3 regions of the Streptomyces sp. NBC_00086 genome follow, and region 2 is predicted to be linked to each of the others. Evidence: riboswitches for the same ligand, from Rfam matches in the RefSeq annotation. Region 2 holds a riboswitch; each other region holds the start of a gene.

The links. A riboswitch is a leader RNA that binds a small molecule or an ion and turns the genes downstream of it on or off. The one in region 2 is predicted to bind cyclic di-AMP.
Region 1: another riboswitch for cyclic di-AMP. It lies ahead of OG276_RS08820 (M23 family metallopeptidase); the one in region 2 lies ahead of OG276_RS04965 (LysM peptidoglycan-binding domain-containing M23 family metallopeptidase).
Region 3: another riboswitch for cyclic di-AMP. It lies ahead of OG276_RS22600 (transglycosylase family protein); the one in region 2 lies ahead of OG276_RS04965 (LysM peptidoglycan-binding domain-containing M23 family metallopeptidase).

What each region holds. Positions count from the first base shown of each region.
Region 1 covers NZ_JAPELZ010000001.1:1,994,410-1,997,671, reverse strand. Annotated here, with positions in the region: gene OG276_RS08830 (pitrilysin family protein) at 1-288, shown strand, start outside; gene OG276_RS08825 (pitrilysin family protein) at 309-1,676, shown strand; cyclic di-AMP (ydaO/yuaA leader) riboswitch at 1,916-2,075, shown strand; gene OG276_RS08820 (M23 family metallopeptidase) at 2,088-2,882, shown strand; gene OG276_RS08815 (GntR family transcriptional regulator) at 3,125-3,262, shown strand, end outside.
Region 2 covers NZ_JAPELZ010000001.1:1,076,485-1,079,746, reverse strand. Annotated here, with positions in the region: gene OG276_RS04975 (aspartate aminotransferase family protein) at 1-323, shown strand, start outside; gene OG276_RS04970 (tyrosine-protein phosphatase) at 343-1,164, opposite strand; cyclic di-AMP (ydaO/yuaA leader) riboswitch at 1,489-1,683, shown strand; gene OG276_RS04965 (LysM peptidoglycan-binding domain-containing M23 family metallopeptidase) at 1,688-2,677, shown strand; gene OG276_RS04960 (winged helix DNA-binding domain-containing protein) at 2,780-3,262, shown strand, end outside.
Region 3 covers NZ_JAPELZ010000001.1:5,012,075-5,015,336, reverse strand. Annotated here, with positions in the region: gene eno (phosphopyruvate hydratase) at 1-783, opposite strand, end outside; gene OG276_RS22600 (transglycosylase family protein) at 1,160-1,861, opposite strand; cyclic di-AMP (ydaO/yuaA leader) riboswitch at 1,864-2,035, opposite strand; gene OG276_RS22595 (transglycosylase family protein) at 2,311-3,262, opposite strand, start outside.

The sequences.
Region 1 (3,262 bases), 920 kb from region 2:
GAGATGGAGCGCGCGCAGGCCCAGCTGGAGCGCGAGTGGCTGGACCGGCTGAGCACGGTGGCCGGGCGCGCCGACGAACTGTGCCGCTTCGCGGTGCTGTTCGGCGACCCGCAGCTCGCGCTGACCGCCGTCCAGCGCGTCCTCGACGTCACCGCCGAGGAGGTGCAGGCCGTGGCCGCGGCCCGACTGCGCCCCGACAACCGGGCGGTGCTCGTCTATGAGCCGATCGCCGTGGACGACACCGAAGAGACCGACGCGAGCGACGAGAACGAGGGGGCGGAGCAGTGAGCGACACCGCAGCCGTCACGATGACCTTCCACCCGCGCCCCGAGGCCGGCGAGCCGCAGCCGTGGGCCTTCCCGGCCCCCGAGCGCGGGGTGCTGGCCAACGGCCTGACCCTGCTGCGCTGCCACCGCCCGGGCCAGCAGGTGGTCGCGGTCGAGATCAACCTCACCGCCCCGCTCGACGCGGAGCCCGAGGGCCTCGACGGCGTGGCCACGATCATGGTCCGCGCCCTGTCCGAGGGCACCGACAAGCGCTCCGCCGAGGAGTTCGCCGCCGAGCTGGAGCGCTGCGGCGCCACCCTCGACGCGCACGCCGACCACCCCGGCCTGCGGGTCTCCCTGGAGGTCCCGGCCTCCCGCCTGCACAAGGCGCTGGGCCTGGTCGCAGAAGCGCTGCGCGCACCGGCCTTCGCCGACTCCGAGGTCGACCGTCTGGTGCGCAACCGGCTCGACGAGATCCCGCACGAGAGCGCCAACCCGCAGCGCCGCGCCGCCAAGCAGCTCTCCAAGGAGCTCTTCCCGGCCTCCCTGCGGATGTCCCGCCCGCGCCAGGGCACCGAGGAGACGGTCGCCCGCATCGACTCCGCGGCCGTACGCGCCTTCTACGAGGCCCACGTGCGCCCCGCGACCGCCACCGCGGTGGTCGTGGGCGATCTGACCGGCATCGACCTGGACGCCGTCCTGGCCGACACCCTGGGCGCGTGGACCGGTGACACCACCGCCCCGCGCCCGGTCCCGCCGATCACCGCCGACGACACGGGCCGCGTGGTCATCGTGGACCGCCCCGGCGCGGTCCAGACGCAGTTGCTGATCGGCCGCATCGGCGCCGACCGGCACGACCGGGTCTGGGCCCCGCAGGTGCTCGGCACGTACTGCCTGGGCGGCACCCTCACCTCCCGGCTGGACAAGGTCCTGCGCGAGGAGAAGGGGTACACGTACGGCGTGCGCGCCTTCGGCCAGGTGCTGCGTTCCACCGCCGACGGCAAGGGTGCCTCGATGCTCGCCATCAGCGGCTCGGTGGACACCCCGAACACCGGCCCGGCCCTGGACGACCTCTGGACGGTGCTGCGCACCCTCGCGGAGGGCGGCCTGACCGACGCCGAACGGGACGTGGCCGTGCAGAACTTGGTGGGCGTCGCCCCGCTGAAGTTCGAGACGGCCGCCTCGGTCGCGGGCACGCTCGCCGACCAGGTCGAGCAGGAGCTCCCGGACGACTACCAGGCGCAGTTGTACGCGCGCCTCGCCGAAACCGGAACGGTGGAGGCCACTTCGGCGGTCGTCAGCGCCTTCCCGGTGGACCGCCTGGTCACGGTCCTGGTCGGTGACGCCTCGCAGATCGAGGAGCCGGTGCGGGCCCTCGGGATCGGCGAAGTGACCGTGGTCACCAACTGACCGTCCGTTGACTGCCGGCGGGCCGCCAACTGGCCCGCCGGGCGCGGAAATCCGGCACGGGACCCCAGCGGCTTGTCCGCCGGGGTCCCTTTTGCCTTTTCTGTCCCTTTGATGGTGTGGTTGCTTGTATGTGGTGTGGCGTGCGCAACAAAAGGGCGTGTCTGTTTGGCGATTGACTGATGATCCGCCTAGCGTCGGCCGTGCTGTTCGTCAGTTGTAACCGCCGCGCCCGCGGCACCGGACAGCGATCGCCGAGTCCCCGTCAGGCGCGAGCCTGGGGAGCCGGGGACCCACTTGTGTCCCTGGGGTGAATCGGACCGCCTCGCAAGAGGGGGCCCGTAGGAGACCTTCCTGCTCCGAACCCGTCAGCTAACCCGGTAGGCGAGAGGGAAGGAAAGGATCAGCCCCTTCATGGCGTTTGGCAGTAGTGCCGCCGGCAAGCACCGTGGCCCGAGCCGTATGAGCCGCAGGACCGCCGGCTACGCCGGCATAGCCGCCCTCGCCGCAACCGGCGTCGTCGGCTCCCTGGCCGGTCCCGCGTTCGCCGCGGACCAGTCCCCCTCCATCGAGGACACCGGCACCCTCAACACCATCGTGGTGGCCGACGAGCTCGCCGGTGACGTCGAGGCCCAGGCCCAGTCCCAGCAGCGCGCCGCCGAGGCCGCCGCCGCCAAGGCGCAGGCCGAGGCCGACGCCAGGCAGCGGGCCGCCGAAGCCAAGGCGAAGGCCGAAGCGCAGGCCAAGGCCGAGCGCGAGGCCGCCGAGCGCGCCGCCCGCGAAGAGGAGCGCAAGCGCCTCAACACCTTCGTGTCGCCGCTCGACAACACCTACGTCAGCACCCAGTACCACGCGGGTGGCGGCATGTGGTCCTCCGGCAGCCACACCGGCATCGACTTCCACGCCGCCTCCGGCACCGAGGTGCACGCCGTGGGCCTCGGCACCGTGGTCGAGGCGGGCTACGGCGGCGCGTACGGCAACAACGTCGTGATCAAGCACGCCGACGGCACGTACACCCAGTACGGCCACATGTCCTCGCTGAGCGTCTCCGTCGGCCAGCAGGTCACCCCGGGCCAGAAGATCGGCCTGTCGGGCTCCACCGGCAACTCCAGCGGCCCGCACCTGCACTTCGAGGCCCGCACCGGCGCCGACTACGGCTCGGACATCAACCCGGTCACGTACCTGCGCTCGCACGGCGTCACCGTCTGACCCGCTCGCCCCACCGCACGTCTTCCGCGAAGGCCCCGGCTCTCTTCGAGCCGGGGCCTTCGCGCTTCTCGCCGCGCGCTTGGTCCTCCGCGCCGTACCCGGGTCTTGTGCTCCGCCTTGTACCCCGCCTTGTGTTCCGCGGTGTGTGAATGTTTCGTATTTCCGGCCGCTCTCGGAAATTATCGTGTGTTGCAATAGAGTCGCAACGCGCACAGTCATACGAAAAAGGCGGAGGTCCGGTCTTGCGTATTCCCGCGCACACGGTATGCACAGCGATCCGCGACGACATCGTCTCCGGAGTGTTCGGGCCCGGCGGCCGGCTGACCGAGGAGGTGCTGGCCCGCCGGTACGGAGTCTCGCGCGTCCCGGTGCGCGAGGCG
Region 2 (3,262 bases):
GCGGGCTGATGATCGGCATCGAGTTCGGCCGGCCGTCCTCGCTGGGCCTGCGGAGCCGCTGGAGCATGCTGCAGGCGGCGCGCAAGGGGCTGTTCGCGCAGATGGTGGTGGTGCCGCTGCTGCAGAAGCACCGGATCCTCACCCAGGTCTCCGGCGACCACCTGGAAGTGATCAAGCTGATCCCGCCGCTGATCGTGGACGAGGCGGACGTCGACCGCTTCGTCGGCGCCTTCCGCGCGGTCATGGACGAGGCCCACGGCGGCGGCGCGCTGATGTGGGACTTCGGCCGGACACTGGTGAGGCAGGCCGTCGCCAACCGCTGACGGCCCACCTCGTGGGGCGTCAGTCCAGCAGCCGGTCGTGGAGCCTGCCGAGGGTCTCGGGCGCGAGCCCGAGGCCCTCGGCGAGGTAGCGCTCCACACCGCCCCACTCCTCGTCGATGGTGTCGAAGGCCGCGGTCAGATACGCGGCGCGGGCATCGAAGAGCGGGGCGAGCAGCTCCATCACCTCGGGGGCGCGGGCCTCGGGCGAGCCGTTGCCCCGGCGGACCCGGTAGCGGTTGTGCGGGGCGTTCGACTCCAGGTAGTCCGCGAGGATCGCCTCCCGCCCGACACCCAGCGCGAGCAGGGTGACGGCGATCGACAGCCCGGCCCGGTCCTTCCCGGCGGCGCAGTGCATGAGCGCGGGGACGCTGTCCTCGGCGAGCGCGTGCACCACCCGGCTGTGCTCGGCGGTCCGGGTCCGGATCATCGTCCGGTACGAACGGGACATCCGCGCGGCGGCCTTGCCCTCGCCCAGGATCTCGCGGAGCTGCGCCAGGTCCCCTTCGCGGACCATCTTCCAGAACTCCCGGCCGTCGGCCGGATCCGACAGCGGAATGCCGACGTTGCGCACGCCGGGCAGCTCCACGTCCGGACCCTCCAGGGCGTGGTCGGCGCCGTTGCGGAAGTCGAAGACGGTGTGCAGTCCGAGCGATCCGAGGAACTCCGCGTCGCTTTCGGTGGCATGCGCCAGATGTCCGCTTCGAAACAGTCGTCCTGACTTGACCGTCCGGCCGTCCGCGGCCGGCAATCCGCCCACGTCACGGAAGTTGCGGACTCCCGTCAGTGCCGGTTCCGGCGCCACCGGATCGGTGTGGGGGCTCTGGGGTATCTGCTGGGTCACAGGGGCTCCTCCGTGTCTCCGTGTGGTCGTCGTCGCGCGTGTCCGAATTACGTTGGTTGCTGACAACTTGCCATAGCGAGGGGCGAGATCGGACACGTCCCCGTGAGCCAGATCATACGGTGACCGTGAGTGCCTGATCGCGAAGGGCGAATTCCCCTGTCCGGACGGTTGTTGGGGGAGGGGAATGGACGCAGGGTGACCGTAATTCCGTCGGTCCATCATCACTTGGAATCCATGGGGGAATTCGGGACTTGTTCCGTGCCGCCGGGCTGGATTACCTTCGCGATCGATCCGGATGGACCGCCTAATCCTGCCGCCGTCCGGAAACCGCACCCGACTATTCACGCGCGCGGCAGGAGCGGGGGAACCAGGTAAGCCGCTGTTCCGGAGCTCCTTCGGGATCTTTACAACGGGACAGCTCGGGGTGAAGCCGTCCATGTGCTGTTCAACGGCGCACGTACGGCCGGACATCTCCAGTCCGAACCCGACAGCTCACCTCGCAGGCGTCGGAGAGGAATTCGCCATGTCCGGAACGGGTAAGCACCGCCGTCCCAAGTCCCGCTCGATATCCCGCGGGTTCGCCGTCGCGGGCACCGGTGGCGCGGCCCTCGCGCTTCCGCTGCTCGGCGCCACCGGCGCCCACGCCGCGGGCGTCCCGGCCGCCGCGCCCGCCGCAGCTCCGGTCCAGGCCCCGCAGGCCGTGTCGGCCTTCCAGGCCGCGCCCGCCGCCGCGCAGGCCGCCCCCACCGTCTACACCGTGGTGCCGGGCGACTACCTCTCCAAGATCGCCGAGAGCCGTCAGCTCACCGGTGGCTGGGAGCAGCTCTACGCGGACAACCGCGAGGCCGTCGGCGCCGACCCGTCGCTGATCCACCCGGGCCTCAAGCTCACGCTCGGCGCGAAGGGCTCGGCTCCGGCCGCGGCGGCCGAGTCCGCGCCGGCCGAAACGCCGAAGCCGGCCAAGAAGTCTCTTTCCTCCGATTCTTCGGCTTCCTCCGGTTCTTCCGCTTCCGGTGATTCGTCGGATTCCTCCGACGAGGCCGCCGCGCCCGTCGCCAAGGCCCCCGCCCGCAAGGCGCCCGCCAAGCAGCAGGGCGGCTCCGCGTCGACCGGCTTCGTCGCCCCGGTCGGCGGCGGCACCTCCACCGCGTACAAGACCGCCGGCTCCATGTGGTCCAGCGGCTACCACACCGGGGTCGACTTCGCCGCGAGCAGCGGCACCACCGTCAAGGCGGTCGGCGCCGGCACCGTGGTCTCCGCCGGGTGGAGCGGCTCGTACGGCAACGAGGTCGTCATCCGGCACGCCGACGGCAAGTACAGCCAGTACGCGCACCTCTCCCAGCTGTCCGTCTCCTCCGGCCAGAGCGTGACCGGCGGGCAGACCATCGGCCTCTCCGGTTCCACGGGCAACTCGACCGGCCCGCACCTGCACTTCGAGATCCGCACCGGGCCCTCGTACGGCTCGGACATCGACCCGCTGGCCTACCTCCGGTCCAAGGGCGTCAGCATCTGAACCCGGGTCTGAACCCGGGGCCGCATCCGGATCTGCATCCGAGGCGCTGTCGGAGGTGCCGGTTAGGCTGCCCGTTTCGACAGGGGACGGGACGGTCGCGGCATGAAGGTCAGCGCAAGGGAGCTCAACCGCTCCACGCTCGCACGGCAGTTGCTGCTGCGGCGCGAGGTGATGGACGTCGGTGACGCGGTCCGCCGGGTGGTCGCCCTGCAGGCGCAGCACGCGGCCTCGCCGTACCTCGCGCTGTGGAACCGGCTCTCCGGCTTCGACCCGGCCGACCTCGACGCCGCCTTCACGGGGCGCGAGGTGGTCAAGTCGACCTTGATGCGGCTGACCCTGCACGCCGTGCACGCGCAGGACTATCCGCCCTTCCGGGAGGCCGTGCAGCCCTCCGTACGGGCCGCCCGGCTCGGGACCCGCTTCACGGACTCCGGGCTGACGGCCGAGGACGCCGACGTCCTCGTACCGGAGCTGCTGGACTTCGCCGACCGGCCCCGTACGACGGCGGAGTGCGAGGCCTGGCTCGGACACCGGCTGGGAGCGGCGCCGCAGCCCGGAGCGTGGTGGGGGCTGCGGCAGTATGCG
Region 3 (3,262 bases), 3.9 Mb from region 2:
CTGGCCCTCGAACTCGTACTTGCCGTCCTTGTAGAACTCGGACGCGGCGACGTCGAGCGCGAGCGCGATGTCCTTGCCCGGGACGTAGCCGGCCTGCTTGATGGCCTCGACGATGAGGTCGAGCGCGGCGCGGTTCGACTCCAGGTTCGGCGCGAAGCCGCCCTCGTCGCCCAGACCGGTGGAGAGGCCCTTGGTGTGCAGGACCTTCTTGAGGGTGTGGTAGACCTCGGCACCCCAGCGAAGGGCCTCGGAGAAGGACTCCGCGCCGATCGGGGCGATCATGAACTCCTGGATGTCGACGTTGGAGTCGGCGTGCGACCCACCGTTCAGGATGTTCATCATCGGAACGGGCAGCAGGTGCGCGTTCGGGCCGCCGAGGTAGCGGAAGAGCGGCAGGTCCGAGGCCTCGGACGCGGCGTGCGCGACGGCGAGGGAGACGCCGAGGATGGCGTTGGCGCCGAGGGAGCCCTTGTTCTCGGTGGCGTCCAGGTCGATCATCGCCTGGTCGATCAGGCGCTGCTCGGTGGCGTCGTAGCCGACGAGCTCCGGGCCGAGCTGCTCGATGACGGCGAGGACGGCCTTCTCTACGCCCTTGCCCATGTAGCGGTTGGGGTCACCGTCACGGAGCTCTACGGCTTCGAACGCTCCGGTGGAGGCGCCGGACGGGACTGCAGCACGGCCGGTGCTGCCATCGTCGAGGCCCACCTCGACCTCGACCGTGGGGTTGCCTCGGGAGTCCAGGATTTCCCGGGCTACGACGACGTCGATGGACGGCACGAGCATCTCCTTCTGGGATGTGACGCTGGGTGTGCGGTGGCATGTCAGGCCGTGGGATGGCCTGGCCGCTTAGAGCCTAACCGTCTCCGGGCACTCGGCCAGCCGACCGCCCGGAGGCTGGGACGAAAAAGGGCCTGAATGCCCCTCTTACAGGACATAGGACCCTTGATCATCGGTCTTTCGGAGGCTCCGTCAGACCGGAGGCATCCGCACACAGCACCGCCCGGCGCGAAGGGGGTTGCGCGCCGGGCGGTGGAATTGCGTGGTGGAACTACTGCGCGTCGCGAAAGCGGACACGACCGTTCTCGCAGGTTTCAGCCGGGGTTCAGCTTCGGCCGTGGTCCGGCCTCGGCCCGAGTCCGACTTCGGCCGGAGTCCGGATTCAGCTGAGCTTGAGCTTCTGGCCCGGGAAGATCAGGTCGGCGTCCGAGACGATGTCCTTGTTGAGCTCGTAGAGCTTCTCCCAGCCACCGGTCACGTTGTTCGCGTCGGCGATCGCACCCAGCGTGTCGCCGGACTTGACCGCGTAGGAGCCGTTGCCCGTCTTGGGGGCCTCGGTCTTCGGCGCGGCGGCCGGACGCTCGGAGCGGGTGGTCGGAGCCTCGACGCGCTCGGTCGCCTTCTTCGACTCGACCTTCTTCTCCTGCTTCTTCTCCTGCTTCGGCTGGGTCTTCGGCTTGGAGGGTGCCTCCGCCGAGCCGCCGGTGTAGGAGGAGTTCGACAGGCCCACGCCACAGGACGGCCAGGCGCCCTTGCCCTGGCCCTTGAGGACCTTCTCGGCGATGGCTATCTGCTGGGACTTCGAGGCCTGGTTGGCCTGCGAGGCGTACGCCTTGCCGCCGTACGCGGCCCACGTGGAGGACGAGAACTGCAGGCCGCCGTAGTAGCCGTTGCCCGTGTTGATGGACCAGTTGCCGCCGGACTCGCACGAGGCGACGCGGTCCCACTCGGAAGCGGTCGCGGCCGAGGCGGTACCCGCGGCCATCAGCGGCGCGGCCACGGCGACACCGGCGACGCCGGCGAGCGTGACGATGCGGACGGCCTTGGAGCCACGACGGTGCTTGCCCTTGCCCGAAAGCAGCATGGAGTTCTCCTCACCGACGCCTACGAGGTGAGCTGTCGGGTTCGGGCGAGTGAGTGCCCGGCCGAGCGACCTAGCGCTCGACTTAACCCCTAGCCGGTTCCGTGACCGTCTCTCAACGGCCGGTTCCGGCGCCTACCTTGGTTCCCCCGCTCCTGCCTTCGGCGCTTTACGCGACGAGTGTTCCCTCCGTCCGCCGGCAGGATTCGGCGATGCGGTCGAAGGAGCCCGCGGTGGCGAGCGATTCAGAAGGTAGACAGGTCTCCCCCCGATGTTCAACGAGCGACATCGGGGGGAAACGTGCCTACTTGCGCTCCCCGAAAGGGCGTTTGCGCAGGTGAGGGCGGGGTTTGCGGAACCCTGCGGGCCGGACACGCCAGTTGACCTGAAGAGACACATGTCTCACTTACAGAAAACGGACAATCAGCTGGTTCCGGGCGCCTCAAGTGTCCCTATTGCTGCGTTAGATCCAGGTTCTGACCGGGCTTGATCAGGTCCGCATCGCCGCCGATGACCTGCTCGTTGGCCGCATAGAGACCCTTCCAGCCGCCCTTCACTCCGTTGGCGTCCGCGATCTCGATCAGGCTGTCGCCCTCCTGCACGGTGTACGTCGGTTCCGACGCGGCGTCAGCGGCGGCGGGCGTCTCGACGGCGGCCGCGCCGCGGTGCTTGCCGCCGCCCTCGGTCGCTCCGGGGGTCGCCGGAGCGGTCGGGGAGGCGGACTCGCCGGGTGCGGCCGGAGTCGTCGGGGCCGTGGGATCAACCGGGTTGACCGGATTTGCCGGGTTCGTCGGGTCTGCCGAGTTCCCCGGGTCGGACGGGGTGACCGGAGCCGTCGGGTCGACCGGCAGGGTCGGATCCACGGGCAGGGTCGGATCGACCGGCAGCGTCGGGTCCACGGACGGCGGCGCGGGGGTGGTGGGGTCCGCCGGGCTCGTGGGAGCCGTCGGGTCGCCCGGGAGGCCGGGAGTCGGCGTCTGGAGGTCCGGCGTGGGCATGACGGGCAGTTCGCCCGGCACGCCGATCGGATACTCGGGCAGGACCGAGGCCGAGGAGCTCGGACCCTCCTGCGACGGGGCCCCGAAGTCCGTGGACGTGCTGCCCAAACCGGTGTGGGGCACCGCGTCGTCCGGGCGGGACGGAGCGGGGGCGACGGATCCGGAACCACCGGGCAGGCCCGGGTCCACCACGGCGGCGGGCGCGTCCTGCGTCAGACCGGCCTGCACTCCGCACAGCGGCCACGCCTGGGGGCCCTGGGACGCCAGGACCCGTTCGGCCACGGCGATCTGCTGGGAGCGGCTGGCGAGGTCGGCGCGCTCGGCGAAGTCCAGTCCGCCGGCGCTCTTCCACTGCTCCTGGCTGAACTGCAGCCCGCCGTACGCGCCGCCTCCGAAGTTGGCACTC